One region of the Serratia sp. LSHTC3 genome, then DNA from elsewhere that is predicted to be linked to it. Evidence: predicted binding sites of a transcription regulator. Region 1 holds the regulator's gene; each other region holds the start of a gene.
What was found. Region 1 encodes PhoB, which activates phosphate uptake and scavenging genes when phosphate is short. Its sites were predicted from a motif close to CTGTCATAAAACTGNCNNAT; they were not measured.

Region 2: pstS (phosphate ABC transporter substrate-binding protein PstS) is a predicted target of PhoB. The motif match lies at 1,770-1,789, and genes of this name have one in related genera.
Region 3: glpT (glycerol-3-phosphate transporter) is a predicted target of PhoB. The motif match lies at 1,839-1,858, and genes of this name have one in related genera.
Region 4: phnC (phosphonate ABC transporter ATP-binding protein) is a predicted target of PhoB. The motif match lies at 1,214-1,233, and genes of this name have one in related genera.

Annotation. Positions count from the first base shown of each region.
Region 1 covers NZ_JBXUNP010000005.1:63,960-67,065, forward strand. Annotated here, with positions in the region: gene sbcD (exonuclease subunit SbcD) at 1-1,093, opposite strand, end outside; gene phoB (phosphate response regulator transcription factor PhoB) at 1,309-1,998, shown strand; gene phoR (phosphate regulon sensor histidine kinase PhoR) at 2,023-3,106, shown strand, end outside.
Region 2 covers NZ_JBXUNP010000006.1:28,489-31,594, forward strand. Annotated here, with positions in the region: gene glmS (glutamine--fructose-6-phosphate transaminase (isomerizing)) at 1-1,529, shown strand, start outside; gene pstS (phosphate ABC transporter substrate-binding protein PstS) at 1,865-2,905, shown strand; gene pstC (phosphate ABC transporter permease PstC) at 2,997-3,106, shown strand, end outside.
Region 3 covers NZ_JBXUNP010000006.1:243,511-246,616, reverse strand. Annotated here, with positions in the region: gene glpA (anaerobic glycerol-3-phosphate dehydrogenase subunit A) at 1-1,647, opposite strand, end outside; gene glpB (glycerol-3-phosphate dehydrogenase subunit GlpB) at 1-8, opposite strand, end outside; gene glpT (glycerol-3-phosphate transporter) at 2,012-3,106, shown strand, end outside.
Region 4 covers NZ_JBXUNP010000002.1:136,101-139,206, reverse strand. Annotated here, with positions in the region: gene phnD (phosphonate ABC transporter substrate-binding protein) at 1-283, opposite strand, end outside; gene phnC (phosphonate ABC transporter ATP-binding protein) at 325-1,158, opposite strand; gene trpS (tryptophan--tRNA ligase) at 1,276-2,283, opposite strand; gene AC2CGI_RS07895 (NAD(P)-dependent oxidoreductase) at 2,574-3,106, shown strand, end outside.

The DNA.
Region 1 (3,106 bases):
CGTTGAGCGTTTCCTTATCCTGCTGTGCGATCGCCTGGCGGCGCTGCTCTTTGCTGCGCCGCAGCAGCACCACTTCCACCGGCAGCGCATCCGCCATCAGCTGGATGCGGCGCTGGATGTCGCTGAGGTAGCCCTGCGTCGCCACTTCGATATCCAGCCACACCGGCAGCTCGCCGGCATAGTCGGCAAATTGCCGCAGCTGCCGTTCGATCTCGGCCAGATCGCCTTTGATCAGTTGCATGGGCTGAAACTGCGGGATCGTTAACGTTTCTACCTGCTGCAAAGCGCCGTCGGCGAAATCCACCAGGAAGACGCTTTTGGCTTTGCCCAGCTCATCGAAGCTCAGCGGGATCGGCGAGCCGCTATAGCGAATATGCTCCGATTTGGCGACGTTCTGCGCGCGGTGAATGTGGCCCAGCGCGATATAGTCGGCGGGGGGGAAGGCCTGCGCCGGGAAGGCGTCGAGGGTGCCGATATAGATGTCGCGCACCGAGTCGGAGGTGGTAACGCCGACGGTGGTCAGGTGGCCGGTGGCGACGATCGGCAGTGGCAGGCCCAACTGGTCGCGGCGCTCGCAGGCCGCCTGATACAGCGTTTGGTAATGTTCGGCGATGGCTTCCTGCAACGCCTGCTGTTTCTGCGCGCCGGATTCGCCGGCGCGGCTGGTGAGCAGATCGCGCGGCCGCAGGAACGGGATGGCGCACAGCACCGCGCCCGGCTGGCCGTCGCGTTGGTTAAGCACCACGATCTGCTGTTCCGGGGCGCCCTGCGCGCTGGCGATCACCGTGGTGTTCAGGCAGGAAAGCAGTTCACGCGATTCGTTCAGCGTCGCGACCGAATCGTGGTTGCCGCCCAGCACCACCAGCTGGCAGCCGGTGCGCTGCAGTTCCACCACGAAGCGGTTGTACAGCTCGCGGGCATAGCTGGGCGGCGAGCCGGTATCGAACAGATCTCCGGCGACGATCAGCGCATCCACCTGCTGCTGATCTACCTGTTCGATCAGCCAGTTCAGAAAAGCCTGGTGCTCGGCGGCGCGGCTTTTGGTGAAAAAGTACTGGCCAAGGTGCCAGTCAGAGGTGTGGATCAGGCGCATGACACTCCCGGATGTAAAGATAATGGCGATGATTATAAAGGCCGCGGCGGCGGCTGTCCCGGCGCAATGATGATGACAACCGGATGATTTTTCGTTACTGCGGGAAATAATCGCTATGCTTACTGCCTATAACAGCCGGTTTTTTTCATAAAAGTGTCACAAAACTGACGCATAATGGCGCCCGAAAAGTCGCTAACACATTGGCAGGATTGACGATGGCAAGACGCATACTGGTGGTGGAAGACGAAGCGCCGATCCGTGAGATGGTGTGCTTTGTGTTGGAACAGAATGGTTACCAACCGTTGGAAGCCGAAGATTATGACAGCGCCGTGACGCGTCTGTCTGAGCCGTTCCCTGATTTGGTGTTGCTTGACTGGATGTTGCCCGGTGGTTCCGGCATTCAGTTTATCAAACATATGAAGCGCGAAGCGCTGACCCGCGATATCCCGGTGATGATGCTGACCGCGCGCGGCGAAGAAGAAGACCGGGTGCGCGGCCTGGAAGTGGGGGCGGATGATTACATCACCAAGCCGTTCTCGCCCAAGGAGCTGGTGGCGCGCATCAAAGCGGTCATGCGCCGCATTTCGCCGATGGCGGTGGAAGAAGTGATTGAAATGCAAGGGTTGAGCCTGGATCCGTCCTCCCACCGCGTAATGGCGAACGATCAGGCGCTGGACATGGGGCCGACCGAGTTCAAGCTACTGCACTTCTTTATGACCCACCCGGAGCGGGTTTATAGCCGCGAGCAGTTGCTTAATCACGTCTGGGGCACTAACGTTTATGTGGAAGACCGTACCGTTGACGTGCATATCCGTCGGCTCCGCAAGGCGTTAGAAACCAGTGGGCATGATAAAATGGTTCAAACCGTTCGGGGCACCGGCTACCGGTTCTCAACGCGCTACTGATCGCGCCGCGCTGGAGAATATGCCGTGTTAGAACGTCTGTCGTGGAAGAGGCTGGCTTTGGAGCTGGCTCTTTTCTGTCTGCCCGCCTTACTGCTGGGGCTGATTTTTGGTTATCTGCCCTGGTTCCTGCTGGCTTCTGCGCTGGCTGCGCTGGTGTGGAATTTCTACAACCAGCTCAAACTCTCCCATTGGCTGTGGATCGACCGCAGCATGACGCCGCCGCCCGGCCGCTGGAGCTGGGAGCCGCTGTTCTATGGCCTGTATCAGATGCAGCAGCGCAACCGCCGCCGCCGGCGCGAGCTGGCGCTGCTGATCAAGCGCTTTCGCAGCGGGGCCGAATCGCTGCCTGACGCGGTGGTGATGACCACCGTCGAAGGCAATATCTTCTGGTGCAACGGGCTGGCGCAGCATCTGCTCGGCTTTCGTTGGCCGGAAGACAACGGCCAGCACATCCTTAACCTGCTGCGTTATCCGGAATTCAGCCACTATCTGCAACAGCAGGAGTTTTCGCGCCCGCTGACGCTGCAGCTGAACAACGAACACTACGTCGAATTCCGCGTGATGCCCTATTCCGAAGGGCAATTGCTGATGGTGGCGCGCGACGTCACCCAGATGCGTCAGTTGGAGGGCGCGCGGCGCAACTTCTTCGCCAACGTCAGCCATGAGCTGCGTACGCCGCTGACGGTGCTGCAGGGCTATCTGGAGATGATGGGCGACGAAGAGCAGGACGGTTCGCTGCGCAGCAAGGCGCTGAGCACCATGCAAGAGCAGACCCGCCGGATGGACGGGCTGGTCAAGCAGTTGCTGACGCTGTCGCGCATCGAGGCGGCGCCCAATGTCGACATGAACGAGCGGGTGGATATTCCGCTGATGCTGCGGGTGTTGCAGCGTGAGGCGCAATCGCTGAGCGGCGGCAATCACGAGATCACCTTCCGGGTGAACGAACAGCTCAACGTGTTCGGCAATGAAGACCAGTTGCGCAGCGCGGTGTCTAACCTGGTGTACAATGCGGTCAACCACACGCCGAAGGGCACCCATATCGAAGTCAGCTGGCAGCAGACGGCGCATGGCGCGCAGTTCCAGGTCAGCGACAACGGGCCTGGCATCG
Region 2 (3,106 bases), on a different contig from region 1:
TCATCGAAAACCACGAGCCGCTGCGCGAACTGCTGATTGAACGCGGTTACCGTTTCAGCTCTGAAACCGACACCGAAGTGATTGCGCACCTGGTGCACTGGGAACAACTGCAAGGCGGTACGCTGCTGGAAGTGGTTCAGCGCGTGATCCCGCAGCTGCGCGGCGCTTATGGCACCGTGGTGATGGACAGCCGCGATCCGAGCGTGCTGGTCGCGGCGCGTTCCGGCAGCCCGCTGGTTATCGGCCGCGGCGTCGGGGAAAACTTCATCGCTTCCGATCAGCTGGCGCTGCTGCCGGTCACCCGCCGCTTCATCTTCCTGGAAGAGGGCGACGTGGTGGAAGTGACTCGCCGCACCGTCAACATCTTCGACAAACAGGGCAACGCCATCGAGCGTCCTGAGATCGAATCCCAGGTGCAGTATGACGCCGGCGACAAGGGCGCTTATCGCCACTACATGCAAAAAGAGATTTACGAACAGCCGCTGGCGCTGAAAAACACCCTGGAAGGGCGTTTCAGTCATGGTCAAATCAACCTGAGTGAGCTGGGGCCGCACGCCGACGAGTTGCTCGCCAAGGTGCAGCACGTGCAGATTATCGCCTGTGGGACTTCTTACCACTCCGGTATGGTGGCGCGTTACTGGTTCGAAGCGCTGGCTGGCGTGCCGTGCGATGTCGAGATCGCGTCCGAATTCCGTTACCGCAAATCGGCGGTGCGTCCGGGCAGCCTGATCATCACTCTGTCACAGTCCGGCGAAACCGCCGACACCCTGGCGGCGCTGCGCCTGTCCAAAGAGCTGGGTTATCTCGGTTCGCTGGCCGTTTGTAACGTTGCCGGCTCTTCGCTGGTGCGCGAATCCGATCTGGCGCTGATGACCAAAGCGGGTACGGAAATCGGCGTAGCCTCGACCAAAGCCTTCACCACGCAGCTCACCGTGCTGTTGATGCTGGTGGCGCGCCTGGGCCGTCTGAAAGGCATGGCGGAAAGCGTGGAGCACGAGATCGTGCATGGTCTGCAGGCGCTGCCGGCGCGTATCGAGCAGATGCTGTCGATGGATAAAGAGATCGAAGCGCTGGCGGAAGGCTTCTCCGACAAGCACCATGCGCTGTTCCTCGGCCGCGGCGATCAGTATCCGATCGCCATGGAAGGGGCGCTGAAGCTGAAAGAGATCTCCTATATTCACGCTGAAGCTTATGCGGCGGGCGAGTTGAAACACGGCCCGCTGGCGCTGATCGACGCCGATATGCCGGTGATCGTGGTGGCGCCAAACAACGAACTGCTGGAAAAGCTGAAGTCCAACATTGAAGAAGTGCGCGCGCGCGGCGGCCAGCTGTACGTGTTCGCCGATCAGGACGCCGGCTTCGTCAGCAGCGAAGGCATGACCCTCATTCCTCTGCCGCACGTCGAGGAAATCGTCGCGCCGATCTTCTACACCGTGCCGTTGCAGCTGCTGTCTTACCACGTGGCGCTGATCAAGGGCACCGACGTTGACCAGCCGCGCAACCTGGCGAAGTCTGTCACCGTAGAGTAATTTGTTACAGGTAAACTGCAAAAGCCGGCCTTAGCGCCGGCTTTTTTCATGAGTGACCTTAAAGATGACAGCGCTGCCGTTTCGGTGATAAACGTTGTCATATTCAAGCGGATAGGCCGCGCCAAGCCGGTTTTTTATTGCTTGGGAAATGTGCTGTTTCACGGCTAACCTTCTGATTTACATAAAAACAAATACCTATCAAATACGCTGTAATATAACTGTCATATTGCGTACATTTTTCTGTCACCAAACTGTCCTATTTTCCCTCCTGCAGCAATACTTACTCTGATTAAAACGACTCGAAGTCGATTTTAAGTATCCCATTAGGAGGGATTATGAAACTGATGCGTACCACCGTCGCCAGTATTGTGGCAGCGACCTTCTCCCTGACCGCCGTGTCCGCGTTCGCTGCTGCCAGCCTGACCGGTGCAGGTGCGACATTCCCCGCTCCGGTTTACGCCAAGTGGGCAGATTCTTATCAGAAAGAAACCGGCAACAAAGTTAACTATCAGGGCATCGGCTCCTCTGGCGGCGTGAAGCAAATCGTGGCCAACACCGTTGACTTTGGTGCCTCCGACGCCCCGCTGTCTGACGACAAGCTGGCGGCCGACGGCCTGTTCCAGTTCCCGACCGTGATTGGCGGCGTGGTGCTGGCGGTGAATATCCCGGGCATCAAATCCGGCGAACTGACGCTGGACGGCAAAACCCTGGGCGATATCTACCTGGGCAACGTCAAAAAGTGGAACGATCCGGCTATCACCAAGCTGAACCCAGGCGTGAAACTGCCTGACCAGAACATCGCCGTAGTGCGCCGCGCCGACGGTTCCGGCACCTCGTTCGTGTTCACCAGCTACCTGTCCAAGGCCAATGCGCAGTGGAAAGAAAAGATTGGCGCCGGTTCTACCGTTAACTGGCCGACCGGTCTGGGCGGTAAAGGCAACGACGGCATCGCCGCCTTCGTTCAGCGCCTGCCAGGCTCTATCGGCTACGTAGAATACGCTTACGCCAAGCAGAACAACCTGGCTTACACCAAGCTGGTGTCCGCCGACGGCAAACCGGTCAGCCCGACCGAAGAGAGCTTCAGCAACGCCGCCAAAGGCGCGGATTGGAGCAAAACTTTCGCTCAGGATCTGACTGACCAGAAAGGCGACAACGTGTGGCCAATCACCTCCACCACCTTCATCCTGGTGCACAAAGAGCAGAAAAACCCTGCTCAGGGCGCCGAAGTGCTGAAGTTCTTCGACTGGGCGTATAAAACCGGTGCAAAACAAGCTAACGAGCTGGATTACGCCACCCTGCCGGCAGAAGTGGTTGAGCAGGTGCGTGCGGCCTGGAAAACCAACGTAAAAGACAGTTCAGGTAAAGCGCTGTACTAACAACGCAGGGGCGCGGGTTCGCCGCGCCCCACACAGTTCTTCAGGCTCCGATCCCGATTGGGGCTGCCAGGGTTCAAACAGAGAGTAATCTATGGCTGAGTACAAGCCGACCATCAAAGCACCGGGCAAAAACGGTGACATCATTTTCAGCGCGCTGGTGAGACTGGCTGCGCTGATTACCCTATTGTTGCTGGGTGGCAT
Region 3 (3,106 bases), on a different contig from region 1:
AATCGCATCATCCGCCTCCTGCTCTTTGTCTGCCTGGGCCTCAAGCCCGCATAACCCTTGGTAAACCCAACTGGTAAATTCGCTCTCGCGCAGCGCATCGCCCCAGGCGATCGGCCGCACGCCTTTCCAGCGTTCGTTGAGGAACTGCGACAGCTGCGCGATAGATTGCTGCGGCGTGCTGACCTTGAAGCGCGTCAGCAGCCCGGCGGCGCGGCAGGCGCAGAGTTCACCCTGGCAGGTGCCCATGCCGACGCGGGTGCGGCGGCGCAGATCCACCAGGTTATTGACGGTCAGCGAATTGACCGCATAGCGCACTTCCCCGGCGGTCACCGCCTCGCACTCGCACACCAGGCTGGTGTCGAGCCGATCGGCCGCCGGCACCTGGCTGGCGCGATCGCCGTGCCGGTAAATCGCCGAGCCGCGAATGCTGGCGGGCAGAGAAACCACGCTGCGCACCGTTTCCTCCGCCGACTGACGGGATCCGGGCAACGCGTCCTGCGCGGTGGTGCACGGGCGGTTTACCCCGAGCTTTTCGCACACCTTGTCGGTGGCCCACTCCGCCATCAGACGATAGGTCATCAGCTTGCCGCCGGTGATGGTGATAAACCCTTCCAGCCCGTCGCGGGCGGCGTGATCGAGCAGCACGATGCCGCGGCTGACATTGCGCCCGCTGGGATCGTCGTCGCTGGCCACCAGCGGCCGCACCCCGGCATAGGCGCGCAGAATGCGGGTCTGCGCCAGGGTGGGCGCCAGCAGCGCCCCCTCGCGGATCAGAATGTCCACCTCCTGCGGGGTCACCAGCATGTTGTCAATTTGGTCGTAGTCGATATGGGTCGAGGTGGTGCCGATCAGCGAGATGGTGTCGCCCGGCACCAGGATGTCGGCGTCCGCCGGTTTGCGGCAACGGTTGATCACCATGTTGTTGATGCGGTGACCGAGGATCAGCAGCGCTCCCTTGGCCGGGAACATGCGGATACGCAAATCGGCGTATTCGGCGATCTGCTGGCCCCAGATGCCGGCGGCGTTGACCACCACCGGTGCGTGCAGCTCATAGCGCCGCTGATTCTGATGGTCGTAAACGCGCACGCCCGTCACCCGGTCGCCACTGCGCAACAATCCGACCACCTGGTGGTAAGTCAGGATCTGCGCGCCGTGTTCGCGCGCATCCAGCATGTTGGCGGCGGTCAGCCGGAAAGGATCGACGGTGCCGTCCGGCACCCTCACCGCGCCAATCAGCGCCGGATTAGCCGCCGGCTCCAGCCGCAGCGCCAGCTGCGGTTCGATCGCTTCGGCGTCGATGTCGGCCTGGCGACAGGCGGCGATAAACTGTTGCTGATACTCCAGCGAGTCCTGCGGCAGGGTGATGAACAGCCCATCGGTGCGCTCGATACAGTGATGCGCGATGCGTTTCAGGATGCGGTTCTCTTCGATGCACTCGCGCGCCGACTCGCCGTCGGTCACCGCATAGCGCGCGCCGCTGTGCAGCAAGCCGTGGTTGCGGCCGGTGGCGCCGGTGGCGATGTCGTGACGCTCCAGCAAAATGCAGCGCAAGCCGCGCCGCGCACAATCGCGGGCAATGCCTGCGCCGGTGGCGCCGCCGCCGATGATGATCACATCCGTTTCGCCGCCGTCAAAATAGCTGCTCATGTCGCTCCCTCAGGATCGGTAGTTATGAGCCTATTGAGCCACGGTTATTAGGGTCTTTGTTTGATAAGGAACAAGAACGAACATAAAACGAAATAAAAATGTCCACAAAAAACCATCAATGTGATCATAATCACGATTTTTGGACGTTTTTCTATTTCATAACGTTAACGAATCGCTCAAAATCCGCCGTGGTTTCATGAAAGTGTAACAATTGCGCCATTCGTCACAGCGACACCAGGCGTATTTGTCGACAATGGCGCTCGTTATGGAACACAAAAACACCACATTCGATATCCGCTCAATCATCAAATGAACGTAAAAGGTCATATTGATGTGATAACAGATAAAGCCATCGGAGGCGCTCATGTTGAGTATTTTTAAGCCGGCCGCACACATCGCCCGTGTGCCGAGCGATAAGGTAGACCCGCTCTACCGTAAGCTGCGCTGGCAAATTTTCCTGGGGATCTTCTTCGGTTACGCCGCTTACTATCTGGTGCGTAAGAACTTCACCCTGGCCATGCCTTACCTGATCGAACAAGGCTTCAGCCGCGGCGACCTCGGCTTCGCGCTGTCGGGCATCTCCATCGCCTACGGCTTCTCCAAATTCATCATGGGTTCGGTCTCCGACCGTTCCAACCCGCGAGTGTTCCTGCCTGCCGGCCTGATCCTGGCGGCGGCGGTGATGTTGTTCATGGGCTTCGTGCCGTGGGCCACCTCCAGCATCGCGGTGATGTTCGTTCTGCTGTTCCTGTGCGGCTGGTTCCAGGGCATGGGTTGGCCGCCGTGCGGCCGTACCATGGTGCACTGGTGGTCGCAGAAAGAACGCGGCGGCATCGTTTCCATCTGGAACTGCGCCCACAACGTGGGTGGCGGCCTGCCGCCGCTGCTGTTCCTGCTGGGTATGGCCTGGTTCAACGACTGGCACGCGGCGCTGTACATGCCGGCCTTCGGCGCCATCCTGGTGGCCCTGATCGCCTTCGCCCTGATGCGCGACACCCCGCAATCCTGCGGCCTGCCGCCGATTGAAGAGTACAAAAACGACTATCCGGACGACTACAGCGAAAAAGACGAAGAAGAGCTGACCGCCAAGCAGATCTTCATGCAGTACATCCTGCCGAACAAGCTGCTGTGGTACATCGCGGTCGCCAACGTGTTCGTCTACCTGCTGCGTTACGGCATTCTGGACTGGTCGCCGACCTACCTGAAAGAAGTGAAGCACTTCGCGCTGGACAAGTCTTCCTGGGCCTACTTCCTGTATGAATACGCCGGTATCCCGGGCACTCTGCTGTGCGGCTGGATGTCGGACAAAGTGTTCAAAGGCAACCGCGGCGCCACCGGCGTGTTCTTCATGACGCTGGTGACCATCGCCACCGTGGTGTTCTGGATGAACCCGGCCGGTAACCCGACCGTGGACATGATCTGTATGCTGGTCATCGGCTTCCTGATCTACGGCCCGGTG
Region 4 (3,106 bases), on a different contig from region 1:
CCGAGGCGAACGACGACGGCGACATGCTCAGCACCAGGTCAATCTTGCCGCCCAGCAGGCCCTGGATCACGCCGGAATAGTCGGACGAGTTGCGCAGCTTGGTATCGACGTTCAACTCTTTATCCAGGAACTGCTTCACGCACTGGTTATCGCCGATCTGCTGGGTGGCGTTCTGGCCGCCGAGAATGCCCAGGTTCAGCTCTTTCGGCGTATCCGCTGCGGCAGCATTAAATACCATCATCGCGCCGGCCATCAGGGTGGTCAGACTCAATACTTTTTTCATTAGGTGTGCCTTGTGTGTAAAGGGTAAAGGTCAAAAGTGCTTCAATGGATCTGATTGGCTTCTTCGCCATACAGCTGGTGCAGGATCCGCTCGTTCAGTTGCGAAGGATGCCCGTCAAACACGATCTTCCCGTGGGCGATGCCGATCACCCGCGAGCAATACTCTTTCACCAGTTCGACCGAGTGCAGGTTCACCATCACCGCGATGCCGTCTTCGCTGATTTTCTGCAGCGCGTCCATGATGCGGCGGGTGTTTTTCGGATCGAGCGACGCCACCGGCTCATCGGCCAGCAGGATTTGCGGATTTTGCATCAGCGCGCGGCAGATGGCGACGCGCTGCATCTGGCCGCCGGAGAGGTGCTCGGCGCGCTGCAGCGCGTGCGGCAGCATGTTGAGCCACTGCAACAGCTCGATGGCGCGAGCGCGGTCGGCGTCATCGAACAGTTTGAAGAAGGATTTCAGGGTGGAGGTGTGGCTCAGGCGCCCCAGCAGCACGTTGGTCATCACGTCCAGCCGCGGCACCAGGCAGAAGTCCTGGAAGATCATGCCGCAGCGCGCGCGCCACTGGCGCATCTGGCGGCCGGCAAGCTGGGCGATATCCTGCGCCACGCCATCGTCTTCGAAGTGCAGCATCTCGCCGCAGCTGGAAGGAATGGTGCCGTTGAGGGTGTGCAACAGCGTGGACTTGCCCGCGCCGGAACGGCCGATCACCGCCACGAACTCGCCGGCGTGCAGATCGAAATTGATGTCATCCAGCACGCGCTGCTGCGCTTTGTAGGCCTTGCCGAGTCCCTTTACCGATAACACTTTGCGGGATGCGGCGGCGTGCTGCCCTGGGAACTCGTGCTGCGCCAATTTTAACAGTGCCTGAGCCATATGATTTCTCTGGTTTCAGTGGCTAATCATTATGGGCACCTATTAACGAATAAGTTTATGACAGTGGGATGATGGTTTTATGGCCGGGGCGTGACGCGTGCCGCCCCGGCGTGCGCATCATTCCAGGCTAAAGAAGTCCAGCCCCAGCGCCGCCTTGACCTGCTGCAGCGTCTGCCGGCTGACCTGATGCGCGCGGCGGGTGCCATGCTGCAGGATGCGCGTCAGCTCGCCTTTATCGGCGATGAATTCGGCGCGGCGGGTGCGGATCGGCTCGAGCAGGCTCTGCAGGCAATCCTCCAGCAGCCGTTTGATTTTCACGTCCCCCAATCCGCCGCGCCGGTAGTGCGCCTTCAGCTCCGCCAGCAGCGCGGCGTCTTCGCAGAAGGCGTCCAGATAGGTGAACACCATGTTGCCCTCCACCCGGCCGGGATCGCTGACGTTGAGATGACCGGGATCGGTGAACATGCTCATCACCGCCTTGTGCACCTCGTCGGCGCCGGCGCCAAGCGGGATGGCGTTGCCGCGCGATTTCGACATCTTGCCCTGCCCATCCAGCCCCGGCAGACGCCCGACGTTGCTCAACAGCGGCTGGCACTCCGTCAGCACCGGTTGGCCGACGATGTGGTTGAAGCGCCGCACGATCTCGTTGGTTTGCTCCAGCATCGGCAACTGATCCTCGCCGACCGGCACGTGGGTGGCGCCAAAGGCGGTGATGTCCGCCGCCTGGCTGACCGGATAGATCAAAAAGCCGGCCGGCAGGCTGCGGGCGAAATCCTTCTCGGCGATTTCACTTTTCACCGTCGGGTTGCGTTCCAGCCGCGCCACGCTGACCAGATTGAGGTAGTACATCGTCAGCTCGGCCAACGCCGGCAGCGCCGACTGCAGGCAAATGGTGGTCTTGTGCGGATCGATGCCGACCGCCAGATAGTCAGCCACTACGTTGAGCACGTTGGTGCTGATTTTTTGCGGATTGTTGCCGTTGTCGGTCAGGCCCTGCAAATCCGCCACCATCACCGTTTGGTTATGCTGGTGCTGCAGTTCCACGCGCTGGCGCAGCGAGCCGACGAAGTGCCCTAAATGCAGTGGGCCGGTGGCGCGATCGCCGGTAAGAATGGTGTAGCTCATGACAGTGCTCCTGAAGGTCTGTAGACCGCCGGATCAACGCCACAAAAAATAATGCCGCCAAACCGGCGGCATTAAAAAGAGATGTGAATACTCGTGCCGCCTCAGAAGAGGCGCCACCATGACTGATTGTGGGTGGAGTGCATCGATATATTCATAGCATCAAGGTATACCCGCTGCGGCAGCGCGTCAATAACCCGCCGCCGATGCGTAAGACGACGTTACATTCCGGCATTTGCGTTCCTGGCCCGGCGCGCTAGGGTAAAACCTTCAACCTGAAAAAGGAGCGCATGATGAAGATCGGATTTGCCGGACTGGGTGGGATGGGCAGCGCCATGGCGGCCAACCTGTTGCAGGCGGGCTTCGCCTTAACGGTATGGAACCGCTCGCCGCAGGCGGCGCAGCCGCTGGTGAGCGCCGGCGCGCGGCAGGCCGAGCGGCCGGAACAGTTGGCCGATGCCGACGTGCTGATCACCATGCTGGCCGACGATGCCGCCACGCAACAGGTGGTGGTGGACAGCGGATTGCTGCAGCGAATGAAACCGGGCGCGCTGCATATCAATATGGCGACCATCTCGGTCGAACTCGCCAAACGCCTGACGACGCTGCATGAGGAACACGGCATCGGCTATCTCGCCGCGCCGGTGCTGGGCCGGGTCGACGTGGCCGCCGCCGGCAAGCTGAATATTCTGGCGGCCGGCGATAGCGAGCGGCTGAAGCAAGCGCAGCCGCTGTTCGATGCCCTCGGCCAGAAAACCTGGCACTTCGGCGCCGATCCGGCGCAGGCCAACGTGGTCAAGATCGCCACCAACTTTACCTTGGCCAG